DNA from 3 places in the Lysinibacillus sp. CD3-6 genome. Region 2 is predicted to be linked to each of the others. Evidence: riboswitches for the same ligand, from Rfam matches in the RefSeq annotation. Region 2 holds a riboswitch; each other region holds the start of a gene.

Region 1 (14,171 bases), 1.8 Mb from region 2:
TAGAAAAGCTGGTGTACAACATGACTAAAAAAGTACTTTTAGTAATTGTAGAAGGACAAACAGAGCAAATAATTTTAGAGGATTTTTTAGATGAGCATTTTGCTGATTCGACTATCCGTTTTGATGTGCAACGTGAGGACATTTTAACGAAATGGGATGCGAAAAAGCGAATCCCCAATATTAAAAATAGTGTCAGTCGAGTCATTCATAACTATCTACAAAAGTATAAGTTTTTAGCGAAAGATTTATCAGCAGTTATTCATATTACAGATGCTGATGGTTGTTTTATTGCTCCAGAGTTTGTCAAAATCGATGCAGATATGGAACAAAATCTATATTATACGGAGGAAGCCATTTTTGTAAAAACAGAGAGGCGAAAAGAGCAAATCGAACAACGAAATGAAATGAAGGCTAATAATGTGAAGATTTTGCTAGCAAATGACCATTTTAGTATTGAGCGATTAAAAGTTCCTTACCAGTTGTTTTATTTTGCTACGAATTTAGAGCATGTATTATGGAATGAGCGCAATGAAGTTGCCACAGAAAAAGTGCTAAAAGCAGATGAATTTATGGAAAATTTATCGGGCTCTATTAAAGAGTACCTTTTGGAATTTTTACATGTAGATACAGCACAATCTTACCGAGAAAAAATGAAAGAAAGCTGGGCTTATTTAACAAAGGGATGTAATTCTTTGCAACGCGGAACGAATGTGCCATTATTATTTGAAATGATTACATCCAATACGCAGAAATAAACAATACACAAACCTCTCATGTAAATGGAGAGGTTTTTTCACCTTTTTTCATCTAACTGCTGTAGATTTCCGCTACGGGCGGACGCTTTCTGCGGGCAAAAGTAAGCCACAACCCTCGCTAACGCGCGGTTTATTGCGTCTTACGTGATGTGCTGTTCCCTCAGGAGTCTACGTGGATTTTTTCTTTGGCAAGTCATATCTTAGAAATTGTTTGAGTGCCTGACACTTATCATCTCCTAAATCGTAAAAATCCTCTACGCTTTCCGCGGGCACGAAGTAAGCCGCAACCCTCGCTAACGCGTGGTTTATTGCGTCTTATGTTGCGTGCGTCTGAGCAGGAGTTTAAGTGAATTTTTACTTTGTTAATTATAAAATACAATACCTTACATATTAAATTGTTTGAGTGCCTGACACTTTTATTGGCACTTTTATTGTGATTGCTACTAGGTGACATGTTTTCTTATTTTATATCATAAGCTTTATGGCTATGGTTTCATTACGTAAAAAGGAGGCAAATCGCATTCAAATACATGTTGTACGAGCAGGAGAGTCCTTATATGGAATTGCAAATGCGTATGGCACGACGGTTCAAAGTATTGTAGATGCCAATCAAATTCCAGAGCCTAATCGATTAGTAGTTGGTCAAGCTCTCGTCATTCCAATCGTCGGCAGTTTTTATTATGTACAGCCTGGGGATAGCTTATGGTCGATAGGGCAACGCTTTGGTATTAATTATTTAACACTTGCACAGGTCAATGGCATTCAGCCAAACCAGACTTTATCAGTTGGTTTGCGACTTTATATCCCACCACCACCGAAAACAAGAGCAGAAACAATGGCTTATTTAGAGCCAAGAGGGACAGCGGTTAGTGAAGCATTATTAAATCAAGCGCGAGAAGCATCACCTTACTTAACTTATCTTGCATTATTTAGCTATGAAGTACGGAGAGATGGGACGTTGAAGCAACCTCCTAGAAATGGTGTGTCTGAAATAGCGGAAGACTCAGGAGCAGCTGTTGCAATGGTAGTATCGAATTTGGAGAACTTTCAATTTAGTGGCGATTTAGCAAGGGATATTTTCCAAAGTACAGCAGTGCAAGATTTACTTTTTGACAATATTCTTATAGAAGCAAAGCGTTTAAAAAGCATTAAAGATATCCATTTTGATTTTGAAAATTTACCTGGCGATCAGCGAGAAGCGTACAACAATTTTTTAAGAAGAGCTGTGGAGCGGTTCCATGCAGAAGGGTATACGGTTTCAACAGCCCTTGCTCCAAAAACAAGTGCCAATCAGAGAGGTCCATGGATTGAAGCACATGATTATAAAGCGCATGGAGAGATTGTGGACTTTGTATTGCTGATGACCTATGAATGGGGTTATTCCGCTGGGCCCCCTATGGCTGTTTCACCAATTCGGGAAGTTGAGGCAGTTGTTAAATATGCCGTGACCGAAATACCAGCAAATAAGATTTTACTCGGGCAAAACTTATATGGCTATGATTGGACATTGCCTTTTGTACAAGGAGGTCCATATGCAGAGGCGGTAAGCCCGCAAAGAGCTATTGAGATTGCGAAAAAATATAATGCGGCTATCCAATACGATTGGAATGCACAAGCACCTTTCTTTGAATATTATGACGAGCAAGGAAGAGCGCATATAGTTTGGTTTGAAGATGCACGTTCGATTCAAGCGAAGTTCAATTTAATTAAGCAGTACAAGCTCAGAGGTATAGGTTATTGGAAGCTTGGGCTACCGTTCCCGCAAAATTGGCTATTGATCGGCTCAAACTTTAATGTGGTGAAGAAATGACTTTGATAGGGATAATGATATACCCAATCTATTTTCTTCTTATTGGAAATAATCTGTAAATACTATTTCCTATTTTGGGAATATAATATATAATTAGGTAAATTGTATTTTAGGAGGGATATTTTGGGTAAATTTAAAAAATTGGGGATTATTCTAACGTCTACTGCATTTTCTGTAGGAGTACTTTCTCCAATGGCGCAAGCTTCTGCTAATGTAAAGGATTCTTCAGAGAGAATAGAGATTCAAGTAGCCTCAACAGAAACAAAGGTAACAAAAAGTACACTTATAAAAAAATTACGTGAGCTTTTCCCAGAGAAGTTCAATTTTTTAACAGATAATGATTTCTATACGGGGCGTGGACATTACTATAACGACGATAAAACAATCCGTTATGATTTGAGTTTCCAAAAAACAGTAAATGGTAAAGATGTGTATGGTAGTATTACCTTTATGGGTGATGATTTAGAGCTTGAAAGCTTCTATTACCAGCCAGCTAATGTGGCAGATGCGCTATATCCTGCTAAATATTCAAAGGATGATGCACAAAAAATTGCACAGGATTTCTTAAAGAAATTCCCAAATACAGCAAACTATAAATTACAAGAAAATGATTTTGATTATGGATTTAATTACACACGACCATTATCAGAGCCAATTACTTATTCATTCTCATATGCACCGACACATAACGGTGTAACGCTTAGCAACCACACAATTTCTATTGGTGTGCTTGCTAATGGAGAAGTTGTACAAGTATATCGCAATTCAAATGTATCTAAAAAGGCAACGTTCGATGGCGTAGAACAGAAAAAGAGCGAGGCAGATGTTCTAGCACAAGTTCGTGATAACTTTGCTGTAGAGTTACGTTATTATTTAGACTATAACTATCCATCTGATAAGCGTGAAGTGAAGCTAGTGTATATGCCAACATCAAGCTTCTATGGTGTACATGCATTAACAGGACAATGGCAAACAGCAAATGGCTTCGTGGCACAAGCACCAAATGTAAAAGGTGTTGAAAAGCTATCTTCAGAACAACTTGATCCGAGAAAGCCTGGTATGACGGTTGAAGAGGTAGAGGAATTTGCTAAAACCTTCTTAAAGGTAGATCCTGACAAGGCAAAGCTACAAATTGATATGGTTGATGAAAGAGAAAATGAAAATGGTGAAACACTTTACTCTGTAAGTTACATGTATATGTATGAGAATGGTGGTTCAGGTGCTTCATTTGAAATTAATAAAGCAACTGGTGAAATTACGCAATATTACGATGTAAGTAGAGATTTCGTGCAGTCAGATAGTAAAGCAGAAAAGATTACGAAAGATGCTGCGTTGGCGAAGGCTATTGACTACTTAAAAGAGTGGGCACCGTCTTATATCCATAACTATGCAAAACCGTTAGAAGATTATGGATATGATAATTATGGCAACCAATATGGCTTCTCATTCCCGCGTGTTGTAAACGGAATTCCTGTTGTTGGTGATGAAATTTATGTGAGCGTCGGTACTGACGGTTCATTACGTGGATTAAACATTAATCAACAAAAAATTGATAACTGGCCATCTGTAAGTAAGGCAGTCTCAGCTGATAAGGCAAAGGAAACATTTAGCGATGCGTTAAAGCTGAAGTTACAATACACTAAACAGGATAAAGAAGATAGCAATCATTATGATTTAGTGTATGCACCGTCATATGAGGGCAGCATATATAATCAAATTGATGCACTAACAGGCAAATGGGTAAGTAGTGCCGATGATTCAAATAATAAACCGCAAATTTCTCACCCAACAGCTGCAGAGGAATTAAACTACTTGTTAGCACAAAATGTGTTGGAAGTGAAAGATCCAGCAAGCTTTAATGCTGATACTGCTATAACGAAGGGTGAAGCGTTAAAAATTATTCTTAAATCATTGACATATGGCTACTATGGATATGGAAATGAAGAAGAAACATATCAATCGTTTAATAATATTGATCCTAAACATCCGTTATATGGAATAGTTGAACAAGCAGTAAGAATGGGCGTTTTACAACCAGCAGATGAATTTGCTGTTGATGCGACATTGACTCGTCAAGAGCTTGCAGAATGGTTTATTCGTGTACTGCGTTTAGAAAGTGCTGCAAAGCATAACGACATTTACAAGTTGAACTTCGCTGATGCAGGTTCTATTGATCCGGCTTATGCAGGTTACGTAACATTAGCAAGTGCAATGGGCTTAATCGATGCACAACAAAATAACTTTAATGCAACTGAAAAAGTAAGTTATGCAGATTTAGCTGTTTCAACACTTCGCTTGGCTCGTGCCATTCATGAAAATAATACTGGTCGCAATTACTTCTATTAATACGAATTGATTGACGGTCTTCCATCTAACTAGATGAGAAAAAGGGTATCTCCTAATTTAAGGAGATATCTTTTTTCGTTTATTTCATGTTTTTTTAGGGAAGAATACTAACAGAAAAGGAGTGGAACATGATGCGTAATTATAAAATGTTATTAGTATTCTCAGTAGCAGCTGGATTACTTTATGGCTGTAATAAGGATGAGGTAAAGGATGTACCTACGAATGCTCCAACAGAGCAAAACACAAATCAACAGGCTGGTGAAAATGTAACGGATCAAGTACCCTTTAACTTTATAGAATTTTCATTGGACGTCGACTATTCAGCAACAGAATCTTATGAGGTTGAATATGAGAATAAGAAGAACGGTATAGAGTCTAAAATAGAAGATGACCGCAATAATGAAAAAATTCAAGGTGATGAGGCTTATACAAAGTTAGAACCACTATTTAAGCAACTAACTTTTGATTCCACAACATCAAATGATGAAGTAATTGATCAAGTGATTAAAGTGTTCAATATTACAGATGACTACCAATCGATTGAGGTAGAGGTAGAGTTTGCAGATGGAACAGAAAAAGAATTTAAACGACTGAAATAATAGAAACTCCCTATACATTTAGTTGTATAGGGGTTTTTAGCTTTGAAAAAGGTTTTCTAATGAAATAAATTAGATAAAATGATTGATGTGAGGGAATATATATGATATTATTATCTTGAATTAAAGATATTTTATTTCGAGGTAAATAGAAAGAGGGCATCTTATGAAGGAAGAAAATCGTTATTTAAAAGCTTTTACGATTATGTTCCGTGCTTATCAATCGATTCAGGATGCGACCAAAAAAGATTTGCTTCAATATGATTTAAACCAGACTGAATTTGGGGTATTAGAATTTTTGTACCACCATGGCGAGCAGCCTATTCAAGTAATTGGTAAAAAAATTTTAATTGCAAGTAGTAGTATTACGTATGTTATTGATAAGCTGGAGCAAAAAAATATCGTATGTCGACGTGCTTGTCCTAAAGATCGACGTGTTACGTATGCGTTGTTAACAGATGAGGGACAGGTCTTAATGGATAGAATTTTTCCACTCCATGAACAAAAGATCAATGAAATTTTTGAAGTATTAGACCAACAGGAGTTGGAGACAATGAATGTAGCTTTAAAAAAGGTCGGTCTTAATGCCATTAATAAATAAAATTTTTTTAAACATATATCTCGAATTCGAGATAATAGGAGGAACTTAAAATGAATCATTTAAAAGGTATTCACCATGTAACAGCTATTACAAGTAGCGCAGAAGAAAATTATAAATTTTTTACGTATGTATTAGGTATGCGTTTAGTGAAAAAAACAGTAAATCAGGACGATATACAAACATATCACTTATTTTTTGCAGATGACAAGGGCAGTGCTGGGACAGATATGACATTCTTTGACTTCCCTAACATACCAAAAGGTGTACATGGAACAAATGAAATTTCGAAAACATCATTCCGCGTACCGACAGATGCAGCATTAGCTTACTGGGTAAAACGATTTGACCGTTTAAATATTAAACATACAGGCATAAAAGAACAATTCGGTAAGCAAACATTAGCTTTTGTTGATTTTGATGATCAGCAGTACCAACTAATTTCTGATGAACACAACGAAGGTGTTGCTTCTGGTACTCCTTGGCAAGATGGTCCGATTCCACACGAATATGCTATTACAGGATTAGGTCCTATATTTGTGCGTGTTGCAAATTTTGATTATTTCAAAGAAATGCTAGAAAAAGTAATGCTCTTTACAGAAATTGCAGCTGAAGGTGACTTCCATTTATTTGAGGTCGGAGAGGGAGGCAATGGTGCGCAAATTATTGTGGAATATAACACAATCTTACCAGCAGCTCGTCAAGGTTTTGGTACTGTGCATCACTCAGCATTTCGCGTAGCAGATCGTGCTGTTTTAAACGAATGGACAGAACGATTAGAAGGCTTTGGTTTCAATACATCTGGCTATGTGAACCGTCACTTCTTTGAATCACTGTACGCTCGAGTAGCACCACAAATCTTATTTGAATGGGCAACAGACGGCCCTGGTTTTATGGGTGATGAGCCATATGAAACATTAGGGGAAAAATTATCGTTACCGCCTTTCTTAGAGCCTAAACGTGCACAAATCGAGGGGCTTGTTCGTCCAATTGATACAGTAAGAAGTACGGTTTCATTTGAAAAAGAATATGAGTAAGGTGATATGTAGTATTGCGCAACACAATTTTACTAAAGCATAATGGATGATTGGAGTACGTCAACATGGAATTTACAAAGTTAATTGATAAACGTCGATCGGCAAATAATTTTATAGACGGTGTTGTAATGACAGAGGAGGATATCCGACCGATTTTAGAGGACGTCAAGCTTGCACCTTCAGCATTCAACTTGCAACATACAGAATACATTGTTGTGTTAGATAATGAATTAAAAGAGAAAGTTCGCGAGGCTGCATATGGGCAATATAAAGTACATTCAGCTTCAGGAGTTATTTTAGTATTAGGTGATAAAGAGGCTTACAAGCAAACGGCTCACATTAGTCAAGGTATGGTCGATTTAGGCATTATTACAAGCTGTGAGCTTGATAGTCTCATCGATGATAATACGAAGTTTTACGAAGAACGTGGGGAGGCGTTTATGAAGGAAGATGCGATTCGCAATGCATCACTTTCAGCTATGCTCTTTATGTTAGCAGCAAAAAATCGAGGCTGGGATACATGTCCGATGATTGGCTTTGATCAGCAACAAATGCGCACATTATTCAATGTGCCAGCAACACATGAGATTGTCTTAATGATGACAATTGGCAAGGAAAAGGAAAGTAGTCAACGTTTACGTGGGTATCGTAAACCAGTTGAAGAATTTGCAACCTATTATTAGGGCGGTATAAAATAAAATAGCTTAACAAATATTAATGGCAGTAACCATTTAGGAGGAAACAACATGAAAGTAGTAGCAATCGTAGGTAGTATCCGTAAAGAATCTTATAATATGCAATTAGCAAAATTTATACAAAAGCGTTATGCAGAAAAGTTTGAACTAGAAGTATTAAGCTTACGTGATTTACCAATGTATGATCAAGATATTGAAAATGAAGCACCACAAACAGTTTTAGACTTTAAAGCAAAAGTAAAAGCAGCTGATGCGGTACTTTGGGTAACACCAGAATATAACGGAACTGTGCCAGGAGTTATGGTGAACGCTATTGACTGGCTATCTCGTGTAGATAAAGTAATGGTCGGTAAACCATCTTTCATGATGGGAGCATCAATGGGGAATTTAGGTACTGTGAAAGCACAATTACATTTACGTGATATTTTATTCTCACCTGGAATTAATTCTCCATTACTTAGTGGTAATGACGTCTATATCGGTGCCGTACACACAAAATTCGATGCTGAAGGCAATTTAACTGATGAAGGTACTGTGAAATTCCTTGATGTAGTTATTGACAACTTCTTAGACTGGGTTAAAAAATATATTTAATAATTATGAAAGCCAATAAGTATTTGACATACTTATTGGCTTTTTTTTATAAAAATCTAAGCATCAGTGGCTCCTTAATCGTAAAAATCCACTACGCTTTCCGCGGGCACGATATAAGCCACAACCGTCGCTGTCGCGCCGCCAGTTGTGTCTTACGATGCGTGCGTTCCCGCAGGAGTCTACGTGGATTTTTACTTAGTATAAACATCTTGCAGTTTTCAGAATTGTATGGGTGCCTGGCACGTCTCGAAGAATCCTAGCATAATACCCGCTCCTTAATCGTAAAAATCCACTACGCTTTCCGCGGGCACGATGTAAGCCACAACCGTCGCTATCGCGCCGCCAGTTGTGGCTTACGATGCGTGCGTTCCCGCAGGAGTCTACGTGGATTTTTACTTAGTATAAACATCTTGCAGTTTTCAGAATTGTATGGGTGCCTGACACCTCTCTCACCACACCTCTCTCCCCGTTCAGAATTGTGTGAGTGCCTGACACGTCTTCCCGACATGATGAAAAATTCATGAGCGAGAAGTTTTTATTTTATAATATTGATAAAAGTATCTTTCTTCTGCATAAAATCTTCACACTTGGACGTTATCATTTTGAAATATAGGTGGTTAAGGCATGAAAAAACTTTCATTAAAGCTTGGGATTATTTTTTTTATTACATTGTTTTGCATAGAAACATTTATGATGTTTTTTTTACATGTATCATTAACTAATTCGCGTGTGGAAGAGGAATTAACAAACTTACAGACAACTGGAAATTCACATCGAACGATATTAGAGCAAAATTTCGATGAAGAAACGCTATCACATATTTTAATAATGGAATCAAGAGAAAATACAGACGTTGTGATAACAGACAACGCTGGAACAATTTTAGCTGCTTCTTCTGCACACCCCGAAGTACAAGTTTATTTAAAGAAGCTCGAGGGTAGTGTGCCTTATAATGGGCGTGTATTGGAGAACAATTGGCAAGATGAAAAATATATTGCCACAATTAGTCCTATCCTAAAACAGCAAAAAACGATTGGTTATGTCTTTATGTTTCAAAATACAGATTCCATTCATGCGTTAATGGAACGATTAAACAAACATTTTCTAATTGTCGGCCTCGTTTCAGGATTGGTGACCATTGCCGTTATTATTGTGCTATCGCGAAAATTAGCCCAACCTTTGATGGCTATGAAGGAAGCGACATTGAAAATGAATAAAGGGGATTTTACTGTCGCCCTTTCAACTAATGGCAAAGATGAACTTAGTGATCTTGCCAATGCTATTCAACAGTTATCCGATGATTTAAATCATTTAAGAGAAGAAAGAAAGGAATTTTTAGCTAGTATTGCTCATGAGCTAAGAACACCCATTACCTTTATAAAGGGCTATACAGATATTCTTTACAAACGAGATTTAACGGAGCAGGATCGTCAAAAATATTTAGGCATTATTATTGAAGAAACGAATCGGCTCTCAAGGTTAATTAAAGACTTATTTGATTTAGCAAAAATGGATGAAAATGCGTTTGTCATTAACAAAGAATGTCTTCATTTGGATGACCTAGTGGCAAGTATAGAGGTGAAGCTACGGCCTGCATTTCAGGAAAAACGAATCCACTTTTTTGTTCAATGTGATGAGGGATTAACATTAATGGCGGATGCAGTAAGACTAGAACAAATTGTTTTGAATTTGTTAAATAATGCTTTAGCTTATTGCTCTTCAGGAGATTCAACGTTCTTTATAGTAAAAAGAGACAATAACTTATTAAAAATAATTGTGAAAGATACTGGAAAGGGGATACCGAAGAAGGAATTACCTTATATTTTTGAACGCTTTTATAGAGTTGAAAAATCTCGTGCGCGTGCATACGGCGGTTTGGGATTAGGTCTTGCTATTGTGAAAGAGCTTGTCCATGCACACGGAGGCGAAGTGACCGTTGTTAGTGAAGAAAACAAAGGGACTACTTTTGAATTATTATTTAAGGGGTAGGAACGAGTGAAAACATTATTATTAATTGACGATGAACCAAGAATGTTAGAGTTACTAACGCTTTATTTAGAACCTTCTTTTTATTGCATTGCCATGTCCACGGTGAAAGATGCTTTAGACTATTTAGAAGAGCATCATGTAGATTTAGTACTGTTAGATATTATGATGCCTGATATAGACGGTTGGCAAGCATGTCAGGAAATAAGGAAGTTTTGGGATGTGCCGATCATTATGCTAACAGCAAAAGCGGAACAGGTTGATATTATAAGAGGCTTAAATATGGGGGCAGACGACTACATGTTAAAGCCTTTCGATGAGGAGGAGTTATTAGCACGTATACATGCAGTTTTAAGAAGAACAAAAACAGAAGAAACAGTAGTTGTTTTTGAAGGGCTACGATTAAATAAAGAATCCGTTGAATTGTCTTTTCACCAAGAGGATATTCTTTTAACGCCAAAAGAATTTGCCATGATAGCGTTATTTCTTGAATATCAAAATAAAGTTTTTTCAAGAGAACATTTAATTAATACTGTCTGGGGATATAATGTAACAATTGAAGATCGAACAATTGATTCACATGTGCGTAATTTACGGGATAAACTACGGAAAAGTGGCTTTCCTGTAGATGATTATTTACTGACAGTATGGGGAATCGGCTATAAATGGCATAAGCTAGCTGACAAAAAATATTAGACAAATAATTAGCAACAACCTCTGAAGGAATAACCGTCAGAGGTTGATTTTTTATTTGGACGCTAGTTCGTCTTCTGTAACCCATTTATGATTTTTCATTTCTTCCCCTGTAGTTGTTGAAGGGTAATCAATCATATAAACGGTTGTTTGGACTGCTTCATCAATGTGAACAGTGGCATTTTCCATGCCTTTCATATGCGATGCAGTTGTTTTAACTTCTGTGCCTGGAGCCAACGGGGCATCACCAGGATCTATTAATTCCTCATGTATAACCCATTTATGATTTTCTATTTTCTTTCCTCCAGTAGTCGGTTCATAGGAAACAATATAGGCTGTTGTATCATATGCCCCAACAATCGTTGCCTCTGCTCCTTCCATCCCAGACATATGTCCTTCCGTAATAACAGCAGTAGTGCCTACTGGAAATTTAGGATTTTCAGCAGTTTTTAAAGTAGAAGGAACATCACCAGAGCTTGAATGATCCATCTCTTCGCCATGATCCATTACTTCACTATTAGCAGGTTGTGACTCGACTGTATCCTCAGAGCAAGCCGAAAGTATTAGTAAAGTGATTGCCGCCATGAAACCGAGAAATAAATTTCTTTTGAATATCATATGAATTTCCTCCTTACTATTTATTGTTTTTAATGTAACAAGTAAATGTGCAGAAATTATGGATAAGGTTTTCTACGAAAATTTATATGTATGAAGTTGAAAAGAGGAAAGATTGATTCCTAGATGAAAGAAGCTATAGACTAGCATAATTATGTATGATAGAATCGTCATAATTTTAAAATTTCAGATACTATTGGTGTGACACTTGTTAATGAGTGCCACTTAAAAGGGAAGTCGGTGTAAGTCCGACGCTGTCCCGCAACTGTAACGAGGAGTTCTATGATGTAGTAGCCACTGTGCTTTAAGGAATGGGAAGGCAATCATAGTTACGTAGAATCGAAGCCAGGAGACCTGCCAATTAGTTTTACCTGTAATGCCCACGAGGATGCAAGCAATTACGGACAATTGATGGATACTTCTCCAACTTTGTTTAACCTAGGGTATTTCTATGCATTATTGCGTAGAATACCCTTTTTTATTGCTTCGTATTTATCATGATTGATAAGGAGTTAATAAACAAATGAACAAAAAATTTATGTACTTTTCATTGATCCTTCTTTTAGTGCTGATAGCTTCTATGACAGCTGCTATTATGATTGGATCTGTGTCAATTACACCGCTACATGTCTGGAAGGTTATTTTCTCGAAAATTCCAATTTTCCCAAATACGATAGAGCCTGATTGGAGTCGCTCACAGGAGATTATTATATGGCAAATACGTGTCCCACGTGTCATACTTGCCGCCATTGTTGGAGCAGGCTTAGCTATTGCTGGCGCGGCTGTGCAAGCACTTGTCCGTAATTCAATTGCGGATCCTTATATTTTAGGTATTTCTTCAGGAGCGACAGTCGGAGCTACGGCTGTCATTATTTTAGGTGCTTTTTCATTTTTAGGTATCTACGCACTTTCAGTAGCAGCCTTTTTAGGTTCCTTTATAGCGATTGTGTTGGTATTTTTCTTATCACGTGTAGGGGGACGTATTTCTATTTTCCGTTTGCTGTTAGCGGGGATGGCGGTATCATTTATATTGTCTGCAACTTCCAATTTTATGTTAATGATGTCCAAGGAAGAGGGCGGTATAAAAGCCGTTATGTATTGGATGCTAGGAAGTCTTGCAGGCGCAAAATGGAGTAATGTATTCATTCCGGCCATTATATTTTTCATCGTCTTTAGTTTGCTCTGGCTACATTATCGAAATTTAAATTTATTATTACTTGGAGAAGAAGCGGCAGTCACGTTAGGTGTTAATCTTCAACAATTTCGAATTCAACTGATACTACTTGTATCATTACTAACAGGTGTGCTTGTTGCAGTAAGTGGTTCCATTGGGTTTGTTGGCTTAATCATTCCACATATTGTGCGCTTAATTGTAGGATCTAATTATAAATACGTGATCCCTATTAGTGCATTATTAGGAGGGATTTTCTTAGTGTGGGCGGATGCGATTGCGCGAGTATTAATCGCACCAGAGGAAATGCCTATTGGAATCATTACTGCCTTTTGTGGCGGACCGTTTTTCATTTGGCTACTACGCCGTAACAATTATTCATTTGGTGAAGGAGATTAAAGGCTATGACATTAGAGGCGAAGCATGTATCATTCTCCATTCATGATCAGCGCATATTAGATGAAGTAAGCATTCAAATAAAAGAAAAGCAATTTGTCGGTTTAATTGGTCCTAATGGTAGTGGAAAGTCCACACTATTAAAAAATATGTATCGTTTATTAAAGCCTGAAAGTGGAACAGTTTTATTAAATGAGGAAGATATTTTTAAGCAATCAAGTAGAGTGATTGCAAAAAGATTAGCCGTTGTGAGTCAAGAAACACCTGTGTTATTTGATTTTAAAGTGAGAGATTTGGTGAGCATGGGAAGAACGCCACATAAGAAGCTTTTTGAGATGGACGACAAGGAAGACTATAAAATTGTCAAAGAGGCATTGGCGCAAACAGGTATTACCCATTTAGAGACGCGCAGCTTTAGCTCCCTTTCTGGAGGGGAAAAAAAGAGAGTAATGGTCGCTCGTGCATTAGCACAACAGGCGCAAGTGCTTATATTAGACGAGCCAACAAATCACTTAGATATTCAGCATCAATTACAATTAATGGACTTAATTCAAACACTTCATTTAACTGTTGTCGCTGCTTTACATGATTTAAATATGGCAGCTATGTATTGTGATCAGATTTATGTTTTACAACAAGGAAGTATTGTTCATTACGGCACACCAGAGGAAGTATTAACGCCTAAACTATTGCGTGATGTTTTTGGCGTTTACGCCGATATTCAAACACACCCACTGACAGGCAAACCTTATTTAACTTATGTATCAGATCAATTCACGAAAACTACATAAGTGCCAGTCACCGAAACAATTCAGAGGATTTTTGCAATTTAATTTTTGTATAGTTGTGAGATATTCGGGGAACGTTACTTTTGAAAGG
Region 2 (3,968 bases):
GCGGATTTTTATAAAAGTACATTTACGCTAGAATATCGAAGAGAAAGCGAGGTAATTATAGTGTGGTATAACGATAACATTCTAACAGCAGACGTTAGGATAGCGTTTAATTTAACAGAAGGACAAGTGAGAAGCATAGTAATAGCTATGAGAAAAAGAGTAGGGATATTTACGACTAAGGTAGGCGGAGATTTACGTTACGATGCCCGCGAGGTAAGTGTAATAGAGTTTGTCCGTAATAGAATGAAAGAGAATTATTTACTAGATGATGCGTGTCAGCTAGCGGTGTTAACGCACTATGGGAAAAAGAATAACGAAGTAATAAAAGAGTACTTACATTCGGAGTTAGAAAGATTGGAGGAAAAATAATGAAATATGGAATATATTGAGAAATTTGACTTTGGAAAAACACTACTTTACAATTGATTTTAATAATCTATAAGGAAAGTGGAGTACCCTGAATTCCTTCACAACTAAATAGCGTGTAGTAATAGGTGTAAATTGCGTGCAATTTACTGAAAAGGGAAGTCGGTGCAAATCCGACACTGTCCCGCAACTGTAAATGTGAGCGACTTTTCAAAGACCACTGTCAAAGGACGGGAAGGTGAAAAGGAGCAATGACCATAAGTCAGGAGACCTGCCTGTTACGAGTACACACCATAACCCTACGAGGAATAGGAGGTGGCATGTTGACAAAGCAGAATGTTCTGTTCGTCACAGTACGTCAAACGACCAATACCAAAGGAATTAAGGATATACGGCATCGAGCCAAATATCTCCCATTGGTTCATTGTTTGATGCTGCTTGATGAATGATAATGATTAGCTGAACGACGGATTTCCTCTCAAAGCAGGAAATCCGTATTTTTATGTGATCGCAACATTTGTTTTGAAAATATGTACGAACTGAGGTGCACGTATGACGAATATTCATGTATGTACAACACAAGAAAAGCAATATGTAGATATGAAGATTTGTAAACTGTCACGAGTTGAAGTTGCCAAGCAGCCTAAAACTAGAATGGTCATTGAAGCTCTTGTCGATCAGTTTTTAGCAACAGGACTTATTCGTAACGAACGTTTATTTAATCAAATATTCTTTAACAAAGATATCATTTGGATTCAAAATGAGGTGTATGACGGTTGCCTTTTTGCTAAAGCAAGCGTGGCGGACGAGCTCAAAACGAAAAAGAACAGCTTTATGATGTACATGCCAACAAATCCAATTGTTTATGAGGTCAATGGTGAGGCGTATCATTTAATAACACGTATTGATTCGATTCGTGCGAAACCAAATTTAGATAGGCTGAATATAGAGCAGAAACCTATTTTAAGTGCTGCGCGAGTCAATGATTTACTATGCTCAATGGTTATGCGTTTTTATATTACCTATTTAGAAGATTTGTCGTTAGTCGTTCATACAAATCAAGATACTAATAAAATATTAGATTTAATAAAATATGTAAAGCATGAATACGAACACTTTCTTGAAAGTGTGAAAGAATTAAATGACTATCATTTAAATTGGCACCCACGAGGCAATGGTCATCAATTATTGCTTCAACTGATCGAGCAATTACAAATTTTAAAGAGTAAACCTGGCACGGTTCTTGTAGATTTTACGAATAGTAATGGTTATGTAATTGTGGAATCGGCAAATAGCTTTGTTGCGAAAGTAAAGAAAGCTTTATAGGAAATATAAAAGGCATCGAGATGTTCTCGATGCCTTCAGTTATTTTTTAAGGAGAATAATATTGATGGATATTGCGGATAACTTTTGAAACCGCCGATAAAAGCCTAGGAATCGCCGATAGAACCGTTGAAACCGCCGATAAACCACTAAAAATCGCTGTGTTGCTATAGAAATGTGTGTCGTTGTTTAATTACAAGCAATGCATGGCTTCTTTTGCGTCATACCAAGGAACGGAATAGCCCTTACCCTTCGCACAAAAAATACTAGACGATGAATAGTCGGGATCAGCTTGCTTATTGTAATTGATTTGCGCTATTACTTCTTCACTATTATGGCATTTATCATAGCCATCAAATTGTAACGATATTGATCCTTTGCCGTTCGTATAAGCAGCGAAAGTAGTACTATAATGCATAAATGTTGCAACAGGAACGCGTCCTGTTAATGTTACTTGTTCCTCTGTTAAGACGGGTGCATCAAATGTACCGTCTGCTTGCTGGATATCGTTCATCATACGACCGATAAAATCATTCGATGCTTTCAATTTGAAGCGATAATACGGTTCAAGCAATATATTTTCGGCTTGTTCCAGCCCTTGTCGAAGTGCACGGAAAGTTGCTTCGCGGAAATCGCCTCCCTCTGTATGCTTGATATGGGCACGTCCTGTCAAAAGGGTGAAGCGTATATCCGTAACGGGGGAGCCTGTTAAAAGACCGTGATGCTCTCGCTCAAATAGATGTTTTTCAATTAGTCGTTGATTGCCAACTGATAAATCATCAGCATGACAAGCGTTAACAAACGTGTTTCCTGTACCTCGAATATTTGGCTCCATTAATAGGTGTACCTCTGCATAATGTTTTAACGGCTCAAAATGACCGTATCCTGTTACAGTTGTTGCAATTGTCTCCATATATAAAATTTTAGGTTCACCAAAAGTAATAGTAAGTGACAAGCGATTTTTTAACACTTCAGCAAGCACTTCAAGTTGAATAACACCCATAATATGTACATGGATTTCTTGAAACTTCTCATGCCATACGACGCGCAACGACGGTTCTTCGGCTTCGAGCAAACGGAATACTTGTAATACTTCTTTTATATGCTGCTGCCCATCATACTGTACTTTAGCTTGTAAAGTCGGCACTAGCTCATATGGCTGAGGAGTCATTGTACTACCTAAAATATCACCGATTTTTGCTATACTTAGCCCTTTTACAGCGAAAATTTCTCCAGCTTGCACTTTTTGTGTTGTGACAAAACGACTTCCATTATATAAGCGGATTTCAGTTACTTTTTCAGTCATAACACCAAATGTAAAGTCTTGGCGTGTATGTAAAGTTCCTTCTAAAGCTTTGATAAAGGTTAAACGTTGCATGCCATCATGACGGATTTTAAATACTTCACCTTGAAATGGTCGTTGATGGTCGAATTGCGTTTCTGTAAGTAGGGGTAGCTGTGATAAAAATTCTTTTATTCCAATATCCTTTAAAGCAGCACCAGTAAAGCAAGGAAATGCTTGCTCTTGTTTAATGAACTTTTGCAACTGCATTAGGCATGTTTGCGCATCGAGAGTTTCTGTCAAAAAGGCATCGAGTAGTTGTTCATCACGCTCAGCTAGCCACTCAGCAATGTGGTTTGGTACGTAATCTGCACACAATGGATCGTTTATTAAAAGTACATGCTCCGAACATTCTTTTTGAAGCTGTCGCACAACGGCACCCACATCAGCACCATCACGATCTATCTTATTTATAAAGAAGAAGGTTGGTACGTTATATTGGCGTAGCAATTGCCACACTGTTTCAGTATGACCTTGTACACCTTCTACAGCGCTTACGATAATGATAGCGTAATCCATTACACGAATTGCACGTTCCATTTCAGGTGAAAAGTCGACATGCCCAGGCGTATCTATTAACGTATAGATATCACTTCCAATTTCCATCCTCCCTTGTTCGGCAAAGATGGTAATGCCACGAGCTTGCTCGATTGAATGATTATCCAAAAAAGTATCTTGATGATCGACTCTTCCGCGCGTTTGAATACTATTCGTGTGGAAGAGTAGTTGTTCACAAAAGGTTGTTTTTCCTGCATCGACATGTGCGAGCACACCAATCGTTTTATACATAAAAAATCCTCATTTCTATTTTTCCTATACGCTCATTGTAACAGATTCAGCTAAAAAACATTTCGTGTTTAATAGTGCTCGTTCATGTTAAAATAGTAGTAAATAATTCATAATTATTAGTTATGGATTTTTTTGTGTGATTGAAAAC
Region 3 (14,171 bases), 370 kb from region 2:
GGCATTACGTTCACGTAAGCCCCAACCTGCATCTTTATTTCATCGGATTAATAATTCCGTAAAAAACTATATCTTCAAACACGTCATTTTTGTAAATATGGTCTTTTAAAGTACCTTCATAATGCATACCACACTTTTCCATAATCTTACCAGAAGCGGGATTTGATTTAAAATAGCGAGCGTAAACACGATGATAGTTTTTCTCTGTAAACACAAAGTCGATAAGAGCCTTAGCTGCTTCTGTTGCATAGCCATTGCCCCAATGTTCTTCACCAATCCAATAGGCAATTTCGCCATTTTTGTATTGTTGATGATTGGAAATACCGATAGCCCCATATAACTGACCACTTTGTTTGTCTGTAATAGCAAATTCATATATTTGATCTAAGTCATAGTTTTTTTCATGATTTGCAATCCATGTCAGTGCACAATCAATCGAGTATGGATAAGGTAAATTCAACGTGCTTTTGTATAGATTGTAATTGTTGCAAAACTTACTGACTTCCTGTGCATCCGTTTCTTTAAAAAGGCGTAGCAGTAGCCGAGCTGTTTCGAGTGTTTTATCAGTTTTACTATAAATCATGTTCTTCCTCCTTCTTCTAGTTATTTCATGCCATGAAAACTTATTTTCATAGTATATCACATATAAATGGTTATTTTGTATAATTTTGGGTAATTCAAATGTTGAATACAGCTGGAAACATAATAACGATTTTAATAACATTTTGTTCTTAACAAAAAATGAAATAAGTGAATAATTAGCAATCCTATATGGCACATTAACATATAGGAGGTGGAAGAAAAATGTCTAAAATTATTGGTGTCGAACAATCATTATCAAATGTTGAAGATGCATTAAAAGCTAAAGGTTATGAAGTGATTCAGCTTCGCAATGAAGAAGATGCAAAAAAATGCGATGCTTGCGTAATTACAGGGCAGGATAGAGATGTTATGGGAATTAGTGATCCTATAATGGCAGGACCTGTTATTGATGCGGCTGGGCTTTCTGCTGATGAAGTAATACAGCGTGTAGATCATTATTTCCACTAAAAATGGCTTAGGTGCTGTTTTTGAAGTCTAAAGTGGCTTCGAAAGCGGCATCTTTTAATTTCCACCTGAAGCAAGCTAAGTTTATCTCTTAAGTACTATTCCTAATATCTTTATACCAGCATTTCCTTTATAATTAACACTAGCTACATATTTTAACAATCACGGGTAGACATAAGGGGAGAGACTGAAATGGAAATACTTCACGCGACTCTGGATGAATTAGAAGAAGTAACAGTGCTATTTGATGAATATCGCCAGTTTTATGGATTAGAATCAGATAGAAGTAGTGCTAAAGCATTTATCCAATTACGAATGGCTTTAAAAGAATCTATTATTTTTATTGCTAAAGTAAATGGGAAAACGATTGGCTTTGCGCAACTATATCCAACTTTTTCATCTATCGCATTACAGCGGGCATATATATTAAATGATATATATGTAACAGACGATGCTAGAGGCCAAGGGGTGGGCAAAGCATTGATGGAGAAAGTGTTTCAATATTGTGAGCAACAATATGCAAGATATGTTACACTTCAAACGGCTACAGATAATGTGCATGCACGAAAGCTCTATGAAAATCTCAATATGAAGCAAGATCAATATTGTAATTATGTTAAGTATTTTAATTAGGAAAAAGCATCTCATCCATTTTGGATGAAGATGCTTTTTTTATGTCTATCTACAATAGCGTGATAGGTTTCATTGTGAAAGAAGCATATCATAACAAATTAAAAGGATTTTAGAAACATTTGTAAAATATATATATTAATAACTTTAGGGAGGTCAAAAAGAGCCATTATTTATTGTAGAACTAGTCGAATTATAAAAATTTATTCAATGAGTGTTGGTGTTACTAGCTAATATAAACTAAAAGGAGCTAAATTATGAAAGCAATAGTATTTGATTTTGATGGAACCTTGGCGAATACTTTACCAATTTGTTATTATGCTTTTCAAAAAGTATTTAATAAATATGATAATAAAAATCTTACAACAAATGAGATTAAGGAAATGTTTGGTCCTTCTGAAACAGGTATTATTAGAAAGAATCTCTCAAATCCTAATAAGGAAGAAGCTATCGAATATTACTATGCTCAGTATTCCAAATTACATAATAGTTTGGTAGAAGTTAATTCAGAAATTCGTGGATTATTAACTTCTTTGAGAGAGGAAAATATAAAAATAGGGATTTTCACGGGAAAGGCAAAAAGAAGCTTGGATATCTCTCTAAAAGCATTAGATATGGAAGGATTGTTTGATGTCATGATAACTGGTGATGATGTATTAAAACCTAAACCTGATCCTGAGGGCTTATTAAAAGCATTGTCACTTTTAGCAGTAGAAAATTTTGAGGCGATTTATATTGGAGATAGTGATGCGGATATCGTTGCAGGTTTACAAGCGAATGTCTATACAATTGGCGTACAATGGTTATCTGATTACCAAACAGAGGAATTTAAAGAACAACCTAATTCAATCATAAAAAGTGTCATAGAATTTAAGCAGTCCTTAAAAGTAGGCATTTTATGAGTCACCAATGGTTGGAATGGGCAAAAAAAATACAAGCATTATCTCAGGCAGGCTTAACTTTTTCTAAGGATATTTATGATATAGAGCGTTATGAGGAATTACGTAACATTAGTGCAGAGATGATGTCACAGCAAACTGAACTAGAAATGACTAAAATTAAAGATTTATTTACAAATGAAACAGGTTATCAAACTCCAAAAGTTGATGTTCGTGGTGTAGTTTTTAAAAATAATGAAATATTAATGGTAAAAGAAAATATTGATCATAAATGGGCAATACCAGGAGGCTTTTGTGATATTGGCTTATCGCCTTCAGAGAATATAATAAAAGAAATTAAAGAGGAGTCTGGTTATGATGTAATGCCAGTTAGGTTACTTGCATTATTGGACAAAAATAAACACCCGCACCCTCCTGAACCTTATCATTACTATAAGATATTTATTTTGTGTGAGATTATTGGAGGAGAAGCTACAGTAGGTGTTGAGACGAATAACGTTCAATTTTTTTCGCAACATAATTTACCACCGCTTTCTACTAATAGAAATACGATGTCACAACTTAATCTTCTTTTTGAATTTTTGCATACACCAGAAAAGAAAACAATATTTGATTGAGATAAAAGTTAATTTTCGAATGAAGTCGTTGAGAATAAAGACAAAAGGCATCGAGGAACCTAACTCGATGCCTTGCTTTGTTTATAGTTGCTAGTTATTGTACTTCGAGCGTATATGGTTTTGTACTCGCTTTGCCGTTTACTTCACTAACTTCTATATAATATGTTCCTTTATCTAGTTCGACAGAACCTATTTCCGTATCTTTAGAACCGTAAAGATCTAATGTTTCAACCGTTTTTCCAAATGCATCAATAATTCGAATTACACCATCTAAACCTTTTTCAGTTTGTAAAGAGAAGAACACATCGCGTTTGCGGTCATTGTAAAATTCAAAATAGTCTTTATCGCCAAATGGCACACTGGCATTTAAATATTGATTAGCAACATATTTATCGCCACTTCTCGTTAGCTTTGTTGGTTCTGTTGGCAAACCATTCACTAATGTGGAATTTGCATCTTCATCAACATTTTTATGATTAAATACAGATAATGTGTATGGTTGCAGTGATACGAGCCCAAAGTCCGTACCGTTTATAGTAATAAAATAACCGTGATTTCTTTTTGCTAGGAAAGAGGTGTTGACCTCTGAAGTTCCCGAGAGACCAAGGAATATTTCAAATAAGCTTTCACCTTGTCCAAACGGAATTTCTGTTGCTAGTTCTTCGTCATCGATTTGCATATTGCCATTTGTATCCTCGATAATTGAACCAGAAAACTTCAAGTCAAATTGAAGTTCTTTTGGTAACTGATTGAGTTGTTTATTTGTATAAGGTACGGAAGATATCAGAAGACTTAAAACTGTATCCTCCCCTCGCTGTTTATAGTAGTAGTAATCTTTATCATCATTATAGAGAAGATGATTTTGATAGTCCTTACCTGGTACAATTGTTTGGGCATCGATGTCTGCATTTATATCATTGTTTTTGTCATCAGGTATAGCTACCATCTTACTTGTTGATAGTGTATATGGTTCGATGGAATGGCCACCAGTATTGATAATTTTCACAACGTATGTTTTATCTTTTTTCAGTGCTATTGCTTTTGCATCGTTTTCATCAATTGTTATGCCGTAAAGTAGACCAATTAGCCCTGGATCATTAGTTAATGAAGAAAATGGTAGCAACTCATTCGTTTCCTCATCATATTCCAATAATGTAGCGGCTGGCTTATGATTATATCCTTTTTTAATTTGGAAACCATAAATCGCATCTTCTGGAGCGGTAAATACGAAATAATCTTCATCATATTCCGTTTGGAAGTATGCTTTTTGACTTTCACCGATATTATAAGGAATCGCATTCTCCATAATAAGGTCAGCATCTATAGCATTTTCATCAAAATCTGAATCTAAACTTATATTTAAAAAATTATTTACTCGTTCCCGTTTCTTTCCTTTTAATGGAGCTGGCTCATTTTCACTGTATGGTAAATCGTCTTCAACAATTGGCTCATTCAAAGGAAGTCCGTCTTCATCTTCAGGAAGATGAACAATTTCTCCTTTTAACGTGTAAGGAATAATAGATTCATTAATGGACGATTTTTCCTCATTATCAATACCGCCGCTAAGGAGAATATCGATTGAGATTACGCCACTGTTGTCATTGGAAACGCTTAATACATACTCTTCCTCAGGGATTGCATCAAATACGATACTTGCATTTTCACCTTTTTCGGAGCTGAAATATGCTTGTATTGGGTAGGGGGCAATTTCATTTTCTTCAACATCTACTTGTTCTGTTGGGATGCTATCCAACTCACTTTTTAGATAGATTTCCATTGATGCTGTAACACCTGGTATACCTGATAAATCAAATTTTAATGTAGATGGTTCAGTTACTGAAAAAGTAAAGTAATCTTTGTCGATTTGTTGATTCTCTGAAAGTAACGTATAATTTTCCCCCGCTGTACTAAATGGGAACTGTTGAATATTATATGGACTGTCTATTGCTAATGAATCGATAGGTAATTCCTTCGTCGTTTCAGCTGTGAAAATGAAGTTAGATGCACCTTTTAGGCTATAGCTTCCATTATAATCTTTGACGCCAATAAGAAGCGTTCCTGCTTGTTCTGCTTTATAAAGGTAGCCTTCTTGTTTTCCTGCGCGAACATCATTTACATTAATCGTTTCTGACTCATCTTTTTGACCTGCAGGGTAGAAGTATAGGTCAAATGCATAGTCATAGTAGCTAGCTCCTTTTAATGACAGTTGTGCATATTCACCTGCATCTAATTCAATTTTATACCATTTCTTTTCATCAGGTAGCTTGAACTCGCCTTTTTCGGTATTTTTACTATTTTTATTTAGCACTTTGGCATTGTTTAGGCGCTCTTCATTTGTTTCAGAATAGCGCTTCGGTAGGTTGTTTAAATCGAAGTGTAATGCTTTAAAAGGGTCAACGAGGCCATGTCCATAGGTGAGATCGTAGCCTCTTTCACCTAAATCCTTTGCGGTCATTTCGAGTATTGCCTCTATTTCATGAGGCTTTAAAGTAGGATATTTTGATTTTAGTAGAGCAGCTACACCCGCCACAACAGGAGATGCCATTGAAGTCCCGCTAAATGTTGTGAATGAGGATCCCTTTTTTCCATCATAAACGGTACTATAAATTTCTTCTCCTGGCGCAACGATGTCCACTGATGGTCCATAGTTTGAATAGCTTGATAATTTATTGTGTTTATTTGTAGAACCAACGCTAATGACTCCTTCGAAAGAAGCGGGGAAGGAGTAATAATCTGTTGAATCATTCCCTGCAGCAGCTACAATTGTAATGCCTTTATCGATTGCTTTTTGTACGGCTTCCTGCATAAGAGGGGACTCGCCGTAGCCACCGAGACTCATATTAATAACGTCGGCATTTTGTTCAATGGCGTGCAGTATCCCTTGTGCTATAACGAAATCATTTGCACTTTGTTTGCCGTTAAAGACATCGATTGGAAGAATCTTTGCTGCTGGGAAAACACCGTATCCACCAAACCCGTTATCTTTAGTAGCTGCAATAATGCCTGCTACATGCGTCCCATGGGGGTCAGAAAAGGTAGTATTGGCAGGTGTTGCAGCATTATATGGTGGAAGTATTTGAGACTTCAAATCTGGATGTTTATAATCTACACCAGAATCGATAACTGCCACTTTAACCTCATGATTTCCTGCTAATGATAAAGCTCTATCAATTTGCAGTAAGTCTAAATGATACATATCTTTTTTCTTTGGATCTACAATCGTATTAAAGGAATAATACTTGTAGCTTGGAGATACACTTTTAACTCCGTTTTGCTTGCCATAATACGAAAAAGCCTCTTCTAATGTTACACCTTTTTGAAGTTGGACTACTTCGTAGCCTAATGCAGGAATCGATCGAATTACTTTTGAACCAATTTTACTATGTACGGTCTTAGCAAGGCCCGAATGTTTAACGATAATCGTATCGGGACTAATCCATTCGTTTCCTCCATTTTGATAGTTGAACTGCTTTAATGCTTGCTTTTTTTTGCTAGCGAGCATACTTGTCACCAATTCTGGGTTCTGTGGTGCTTCAGCAAAGGCAGAAGCAGCAGGAACCATTAGTGCAGAACATGCTACGACAGCGATTGATTTCATCACCCAGTTTTTCAATTGTTTTCCCTCCTTGAGTAAAATATGACATTTCACTATTTATAACGGATGGATAAAAGAAAAGTTTCATCATTCCTCAACAAATTTTTATAAAATTGTTTGTAAATTGTTTGAGTGCCTGTCACCCAAATGCTCGATTAGATTTTGTAAGTCTTCTTTTGAACGAGGCATCTGTATATTCTTATCAAAAAGATTTTTATTTTGCAGGGCGAGAGTTATGTCAAAAACCCAGGGTCGTTCAAGATGCGCTAGTTCAAGCAACTTCTCCTGATAGAACAATTCAACAGGATCCCCATTATAAATAACTTTACCTTCCTCCATCACAATTATTTGATCTGCCCATTCATAAGCCAAAGCAATATCATGGGTCGCCAATAAAAATGTTCGTTGCCCATTTTCTAATTTAGCTAAATAATGTAAAAGCTGTGCAGCATAATAATTGTCTAGTCCAGCAGTTGGTTCATCTAATAATAAAACAGACGGTTCCATTGCGAGCACACCTGCCATCGCCACACGTTTTTTCTGTCCGACACTTAAAAAATGAATCGGTTTCTCTAGTAATGATTCGACCTCTGTTTGTGCGACAGCCCAGGCGATTTTTTCCTCGATTTTTTCTTGTGACCAGCCAAGATTTAATGGACCGAAAGCGATGTCTTGCTTTACGGTACCTGAAAAAAGTTGATTGTCAGCATCTTGAAATACGATGCCTACTTGTTGGCGTAATGCTGATAATGCTTTTCTTGAATAGCTAAGTGCTTCGTTGCAAAAGGTAATATTGCCAGCGGTCGGTTTTAAAATCCCATTTAGATGCTGAAATAATGTTGATTTACCAGCACCATTATGACCGAGTATGGCGATTTTTTTCCCCTTTGGAATTTGTAATGTAATATCTGTTAGTGCTTCAGTACCGTCTGCATAGGCATACGATAACTGTTGAAGCTCAAAATAAAGTTCAGTCATGAGAAAAAACCTCCATATAAGATGAGGAATAAAAAAATAATAACCATTCCAAACCAATTTTTCTTGCTGTATCGTACACTATCTTGCCAATAGACCGATTCGCCACCACGTGCCTGCATCGCATTATTAAGTTCGCGACTACGTTGAAACATTTCGGCAAACAATGCTGCAATGAGCATGGAAATCGACCTAAGCCATTGCATTGGTGATTGATAGCCAAGGCGTGATTGTTGCGCAAGATGGATTTTTTGCATGCTATTTAAAAAAATAAAAATAAATCGATACGTAAGCTCTACTAACTCTACAAATAAAACAGGTAGATGCCATTGTCGTAACACGTGGCAAATAGATTGGACAGATGTTGTTAATATTAAAAAGTACAAACAACTAATGCTACCTAGTACACTGAACAATAACTGCTGTGCTGTAATCAAACTTGCATTACCGATGAAAATGGTCCAATGACTAAGCGAAAATGCAAAGCGATGTGCTGGTAGTATACTTGAATTTGGTGCAATTGAAATCAAAATAGATACTAAACTAGATAGTAGAAAAAAACCTGGTAACAATAGTAATTTTACATAATATGAAAAGGGAATTTTTGCGTATAAAATGATAAAAGCACTCATTACAATAAATGTAATGAGTGAAATAAGTTCATCTTTCACGATAAGCGATAATAGCAGTAACCCTAAGGAAAACGTCATTTTTTCTAACGGATGAACAGTCGCTAGTTTATTCATATAAGCATATTTATCAATGAGTAACATTGTTTAACCTTCCTTATGCTTGCCGCGCATATAGCCTACAAAATAGCCGATAAAGCCAGCACCAATCGCAGCCTGTAATACGAATAATAAGCTTTCAATTTCACCGCTTGGTGGCTCCCATAAGCTTTCAAACCATGGTTCATACTCTGCATTAATTTCACCGATTGCAGCTTCTGCTTCTCCGTCAGCACCACCAAATTCTGCACCCTTTTGTACGAAAAGGGGGATGATTGCTAAAAGTACAACGACAGCTAGTAGCAGTAAATTTTTCTTCATCCTAATGTGCCTCCTTTGCTGAGAAAACACGAAGAGCCTTTAATTCGCTCACATTGTATTTTTTTAAGAAATTCATGACGATAACAGTTAAAATCCCTTCACTAATTGCGAGAGGAATTTGTGTTAAAGCAAAAATCCCTGCAAATTTTGTGAATGAAGCCATAAAGCCCCCTACTTCAGAAGGGAAAGCTAGTGCTAATTGAACTGAAGTGACAACGTAAGTACCTAAGTCCCCAAGCATCGCGGCAAAAAAGACAGCGATAGAAAATGAAAGACCAATTTTTTGAGAACCTTTAAAGACATAATACGCAATAATTGGACCTACAATCGCCATTGAGAAAGCATTCGCACCTAAAGTAGTAATACCACCATGCGCTAAAAGTAAAGATTGAAATAATAAAACGATTGTTCCGATTACGCTCATTGCTAATGGCCCGAAAAGAACCGTACCAAGACCAACACCAGTAGGATGTGAGCAGCTTCCTGTTACTGATGGGATTTTCAGTGCTGATAAAACGAATGCAAACGCACCTGATAAGCCTAATATCATTTTTGTTTCAGGATTTTCATCAATTGTTTTACGAATAGAACGTAATCCTAAAATAATAAATGGAATCGAAACGACCCACCAAAAAATCGCCCATTCAATCGGCAAAAACCCTTCCATGATATGCATGGCAAACGCTCGATTTGGTACTAGTAAAAAAGCTAGTAAGAAATAACTAAGTTTCCAAAAAGAAAATTTCAAAACCATTCCTCCTTCACAGTCATTTTCGAATGTAGGATGCGCAATAAAAAAAGCACTTCTCCGTCTAGGAAAAGTGCATAGCTGAAAAAGCAAATACTAATGGTCATTTGCTAAGCCGCACACCTATCCTCGTAGGTTGAAACGATCACGATTTTTTCGGCAGGTCTCCTGGCTTAAGATCAACATTTTATAGGCCTTCCCGTCCTTTGGACAGTGACATTTTCTATAAAATTCCCTCATACAGTGGCGGGACCGCGCCGGACTTAAACCGGCTTCCCTTTTAAGCGAAATGTATACACTTCGCACCGAAAAAAGATGAAATTGTGAGTTTTCACGAAGAAGTGTAACATGTTTTTCCAATCATAAGCTATTCTTTTTTTGTAAAAAGATTTTTTAATAGAATTACATTCTAGAAAATTCAGATAAATACAAGAGAGAATCAATCAATTTTAACGGAATATTTGTTGAAATTTTATTAAAAATCTAATAAATAAAAAAGAAATGTTGAAAAGAGTAAAAATAATAGGCTATGATAGAAACAGTTTTATATTCGTTTTATTAACATTTCATTTCAAAATTTAAATATAAATCCATCATTAAGTGCTCGATATACTTCGAGATAATAGGGAAATCGGTGTAAATCCGATACAGCCCCCGCTACTGTAATAGCTGATGAAATCGCAATGCCACTGGAAACTTGGGAAGGCGCGAAAGTAAGAGGAAGCTTAAGTCAGGAAACCTGCTTAGTTGATGATATGCAAACTTTTCGGAGGGAGAAGTGAAGCGAGAGCGGATACGTGTATATTCGTTTTTATTTTGGCTTCTATAAAACCTTTACTCTTCGATGTTGAGTAAAGGTTTTTTCTTTTTCCTAAAAGTCAATGAGGGGAGAACAGCAATGACAACTTGGAACTTAGAGGGCATGAAAACACATCTTTTTATTTGTAATGGTAGTAGTTGCATGAAAAAAGAGGCTGAGGAAATTACGTTGGCCATACGAGATGAAATAGAGAAATTAGCACTCGATAAGGAAATACATACAACAAGAACGCGTTGTAATGGCAGATGCAAAGATGCATGTGTTGTAATCGCGTATCCACAGGGAAATTGGTATCGTGTGCCAACAGTAGAGCATGGTAGAACGCTTGTAAAAGATTTAAACGATGATTCTTTACATAGTGAGCATGTGTTTACTTTGACAGAAGGTACGTTGCAGCGTACCCCGCAAACAACAGCCATCAAAGGCATCGACAAGGTGAAAGAGGGGTAAAAAATGGCGCAAAAAGGAAAGATTTTTGTTGTAGGCTTTGGACCTGGGGATTTCAAGCATATTACAACCCGTGCTGTAGAGGCATTACAACAAAGTGAATTTATTATCGGTTATAAAACATATGTTGAGCTCATTCAAGATTTAGTAAGTGCAAAGTCGATTGTTAGTACTGGCATGACAGAAGAAGTGTCACGTGCACAAGAAGCAGTTCGTCAAGCCGAGGCTGGAAATATTGTTGCGGTTATTTCGAGTGGTGACTCGGGCGTATATGGAATGGCTGGACTTGTATATGAAGTCCTCATTGAGCTTGGTTGGACGGAAGCAACAGGGATTGAAGTTGAGATTGTGCCAGGAATTTCTGCTATTAATTCTTGTGCAAGTTTGCTAGGCGCACCAATTATGCATGATTCTTGCACGATTAGTTTAAGTGATCATTTAACGCCTTGGAATTTAATTGCAAAGCGTGTGGAAGCTGCGGCGATGGCGGATTTTGTCATTGCTCTATATAACCCTAAAAGTGGGCGCCGTACACGTCAAATTGTAGAAGCGCAACGGATTTTACTAGAATATCGATCACCTGATACGCCTGTAGGACTTGTGAAAAGTGCCTACCGAGATCGTCAGGAAATAACAATGACAACGTTAGCAGAGATGCTCGAGCATGATATCGGCATGTTAACTACAGTAATTATTGGCAATTCATCGACATTTTTCTATGACAATAAAATGATTACACCGCGTGGCTATCAGCGCAAATATACACTTGGAGAAGAAAAACAGCCTTTACGTCCACACCAGCGTTTAAGAGAAGAAAATGAACCGTGGGCAATGAACCAAGAAACAGGTACTGCACGCCAAGACTTTGCGGCAGATCCCAATGCAGGACGGATGAAAAGTAGTATTGCAATAGCACCTGCGCCTGTAACAGTACCAGAAAAATCATCATTGGAAATGGCAGCAACAGCACTTGCCATGGTGAAAGGAACAACTGTCACAAAGACAACAACAAAGTTAGTCCAGCAAAAAATGGAGTCGATTTTTGAACTTGCTGTTAGTCCAGGGGTAGCAAATAAATTTTTCACGCCACAGCAAATGATGACGTTAGCTGAAGTTGTGGGAGATGAAGGCACGATGGAATATACACCAGACCATCAGATTCATTTGAAAATTCCGACGACAGAGCCTGAAATGATTACTGAAAAGTTAAGAGCAGTAGGCTTTTTACTTGCACCAATAGGGGATGTGCTGTCACTAAAAGCCTGTGATTTCTGTTATGGAGAGAAGGCAGATTCAATTCCATATGCAGAGGAAATTCAAGATAAGCTTGGTGGATTATCCCTGCCTAAAACTTTAAATATTGGCTTTAATGGCTGTGGCATGGCGTGCTATCGAGCAGTGTTTGACGATATCGGTATCGTCTATCGAAAAAGTAAATTTGATGTTTTTATCGGCGCTAAGCCAGTAGGGCGTACAGCCCATGCGGCCCAGCCCGTTGTAGAGGGGCTAGAGCCAGAACAGCTTATTCCGCTTATTACAGACATTATTGAGGAATACAAGGCAAATGCACATCCAAATGAACGCTTGTTCAAATATTTCAAACGGGTGAAAAAAATATTGCATTTTACGTATCAAGATATGTCGTCAAAAATAAAAGTAGAGCCAGCTCCGTGCGGCGACTAGTGAGGAGATAAAAAAATGAAAGCAATTTTATTTGTTGGCCATGGTAGCCGTTTAGCAGCAGGAAACGACGAGGTGCGCACGTTTATTGAGCAAATGACACCTCGAGTTGATAAAAGTTTTTTAGTTGAAACATGTTTTTTGGAGTTTGCCTCTCCTAACATAGAAGAAGGTATTACAAATTGTATAAACAAGGGTGCTACAGAGGTCCATGTAATTCCGATTATTCTACTTCATGCAGGCCATTCAAAAATGCATATACCTGCAGAAATCGAACATGCACGTGAACATTATCCAAACATTACATTTACCTATGGGCAAACAATCGGTATTCATGATGAAATATTTGCTATTTTAGAAGACCGCTTAGCAGAAATCGGCTTTAATACTGAAGAAGAACATAAGGATACTGCCATTTTATTAATTGCACGAGGTGGTAGTGACCCAGCTGCAAATGGTGATTTTTATAAAATTACTCGTTTGTTATGGGAAAAACTGAACGTTCCTTATGTGGAAAGTGCTTTTATGGGCGTGACAGATCCTCGTGTTGAAGAAGGCATTGAACGCTGCGTTAAACTAGGGGCGAAAAAAATTATTATGCTACCGTACTTTTTATTCACAGGTATTTTAATGGAACGTATGAATGGTATGTGCGAGCAATTTAATAAGCAATATCCTGACTGTGATATTCAAATTGCTAACTATTTTGGCTACCATGAACGTTTGCAAAATGTCCTTTTAAACCGTATTGAGCAAGCAGTAAATGGTACATCAACAGGTATGCAAGATTTAGAAAATTATCGTGCTTATGCGGCGGTACATGGACATGCGCATCATCATCACAATCATGACCACGATCACGACCATCATGACCATAACCACCATCATGACCACCATCATGACCATCATCATAACGAGGAGCTAGTAAAATGATTTTCATGTTAGCAGGTACGAGTGACGCAAGGAATCTTGCACTTGAATTGCAGTCAGTGGGCTATGCTGTGACGGCGACAGTTGTGACAGATTCAGCCGCTTCAAGCCTTGCAGAGGTAGGTCTACCACATCTAGTTGGTAGACTAACGGCTGAGGAAATGGCAGCAATACTTACAGAACGCGGATATCGTCTAGTTGTCGATGCTTCACATCCATTTGCAGAGGAAGCATCTAAAAATGCGATGGCAGCAGCAAAGAGTGCTGGTGTTCCATATATTCGATATGAACGTGCGAATGAGCATTATGACCACCCGTTGATTACAGTTGTCAAAGACTATGAGGAAGCAGCACAATTAGCCGCAACAAAACGTGGTGTCATTATGCTGACAACTGGTAGTAAAACGCTTGCAACGTTTACAAAAGTATTACAGGGCCTAGAAAATACACGTGTTATCGCACGTATGCTTCCGCGCCTTGATAATATGGAAAAATGTGAGGCACTTGGTGTGGCACAAAGAGACATTGTTGCTATTCAAGGTCCTTTTTCAAAAGAATTAAACGAAGCGTTATTTCGTCAATATGACGTGACATTGATGATTACGAAAGAAAGTGGCAAGGTCGGCTCAGTCGATGAAAAGCTTGACGCAGCGCTGGCTTGTGGTATTGAAACAATATTAATCGCACGACCAAATATAAAATACGGCCAGCAATATTCCTCATTTGAGGAAGTA

The links. A riboswitch is a leader RNA that binds a small molecule or an ion and turns the genes downstream of it on or off. The one in region 2 is predicted to bind cobalamin.
Region 1: it holds a riboswitch for cobalamin, as region 2 does, so the genes downstream of both, FH508_RS21335 (FecCD family ABC transporter permease) here and FH508_RS12395 (hypothetical protein) in region 2, are expected to answer to the same signal.
Region 3: it holds a riboswitch for cobalamin, as region 2 does, so the genes downstream of both, FH508_RS14480 ((2Fe-2S) ferredoxin domain-containing protein) here and FH508_RS12395 (hypothetical protein) in region 2, are expected to answer to the same signal.

The regions. Positions count from the first base shown of each region.
Region 1 covers NZ_CP085880.1:4,305,027-4,319,197, reverse strand. Annotated here, with positions in the region: gene FH508_RS21395 (AAA family ATPase) at 1-28, shown strand, start outside; gene FH508_RS21390 (hypothetical protein) at 21-755, shown strand; gene FH508_RS21385 (glycoside hydrolase family 18 protein) at 1,243-2,565, shown strand; gene FH508_RS21380 (YcdB/YcdC domain-containing protein) at 2,689-4,911, shown strand; gene FH508_RS21375 (YusW family protein) at 5,040-5,510, shown strand; gene FH508_RS21370 (MarR family winged helix-turn-helix transcriptional regulator) at 5,674-6,108, shown strand; gene FH508_RS21365 (ring-cleaving dioxygenase) at 6,159-7,142, shown strand; gene FH508_RS21360 (nitroreductase family protein) at 7,208-7,825, shown strand; gene FH508_RS21355 (NADPH-dependent FMN reductase) at 7,889-8,431, shown strand; gene FH508_RS21350 (HAMP domain-containing sensor histidine kinase) at 9,056-10,420, shown strand; gene FH508_RS21345 (response regulator transcription factor) at 10,427-11,113, shown strand; gene FH508_RS21340 (YdhK family protein) at 11,165-11,728, opposite strand; cobalamin riboswitch at 11,906-12,102, shown strand; gene FH508_RS21335 (FecCD family ABC transporter permease) at 12,249-13,295, shown strand; gene FH508_RS21330 (heme ABC transporter ATP-binding protein) at 13,301-14,083, shown strand.
Region 2 covers NZ_CP085880.1:2,550,640-2,554,607, reverse strand. Annotated here, with positions in the region: gene FH508_RS12400 (hypothetical protein) at 61-369, shown strand; cobalamin riboswitch at 476-660, shown strand; gene FH508_RS12395 (hypothetical protein) at 919-1,692, shown strand; gene FH508_RS12390 (elongation factor G) at 1,883-3,820, opposite strand.
Region 3 covers NZ_CP085880.1:2,911,570-2,925,740, reverse strand. Annotated here, with positions in the region: gene FH508_RS14530 (GNAT family N-acetyltransferase) at 35-583, opposite strand; gene FH508_RS14525 (YkuS family protein) at 805-1,050, shown strand; gene FH508_RS14520 (GNAT family N-acetyltransferase) at 1,240-1,680, shown strand; gene FH508_RS14515 (HAD family hydrolase) at 1,932-2,579, shown strand; gene FH508_RS14510 (NUDIX hydrolase) at 2,576-3,193, shown strand; gene FH508_RS14505 (S8 family peptidase) at 3,288-6,806, opposite strand; gene FH508_RS14500 (energy-coupling factor ABC transporter ATP-binding protein) at 6,894-7,766, opposite strand; gene cbiQ (cobalt ECF transporter T component CbiQ) at 7,763-8,536, opposite strand; gene FH508_RS14490 (energy-coupling factor ABC transporter substrate-binding protein) at 8,540-8,812, opposite strand; gene FH508_RS14485 (energy-coupling factor ABC transporter permease) at 8,814-9,560, opposite strand; cobalamin riboswitch at 9,701-9,885, opposite strand; cobalamin riboswitch at 10,142-10,322, shown strand; gene FH508_RS14480 ((2Fe-2S) ferredoxin domain-containing protein) at 10,459-10,830, shown strand; gene cobJ (precorrin-3B C(17)-methyltransferase) at 10,834-12,510, shown strand; gene FH508_RS14470 (sirohydrochlorin chelatase) at 12,526-13,440, shown strand; gene cobK (precorrin-6A reductase) at 13,437-14,171, shown strand, end outside.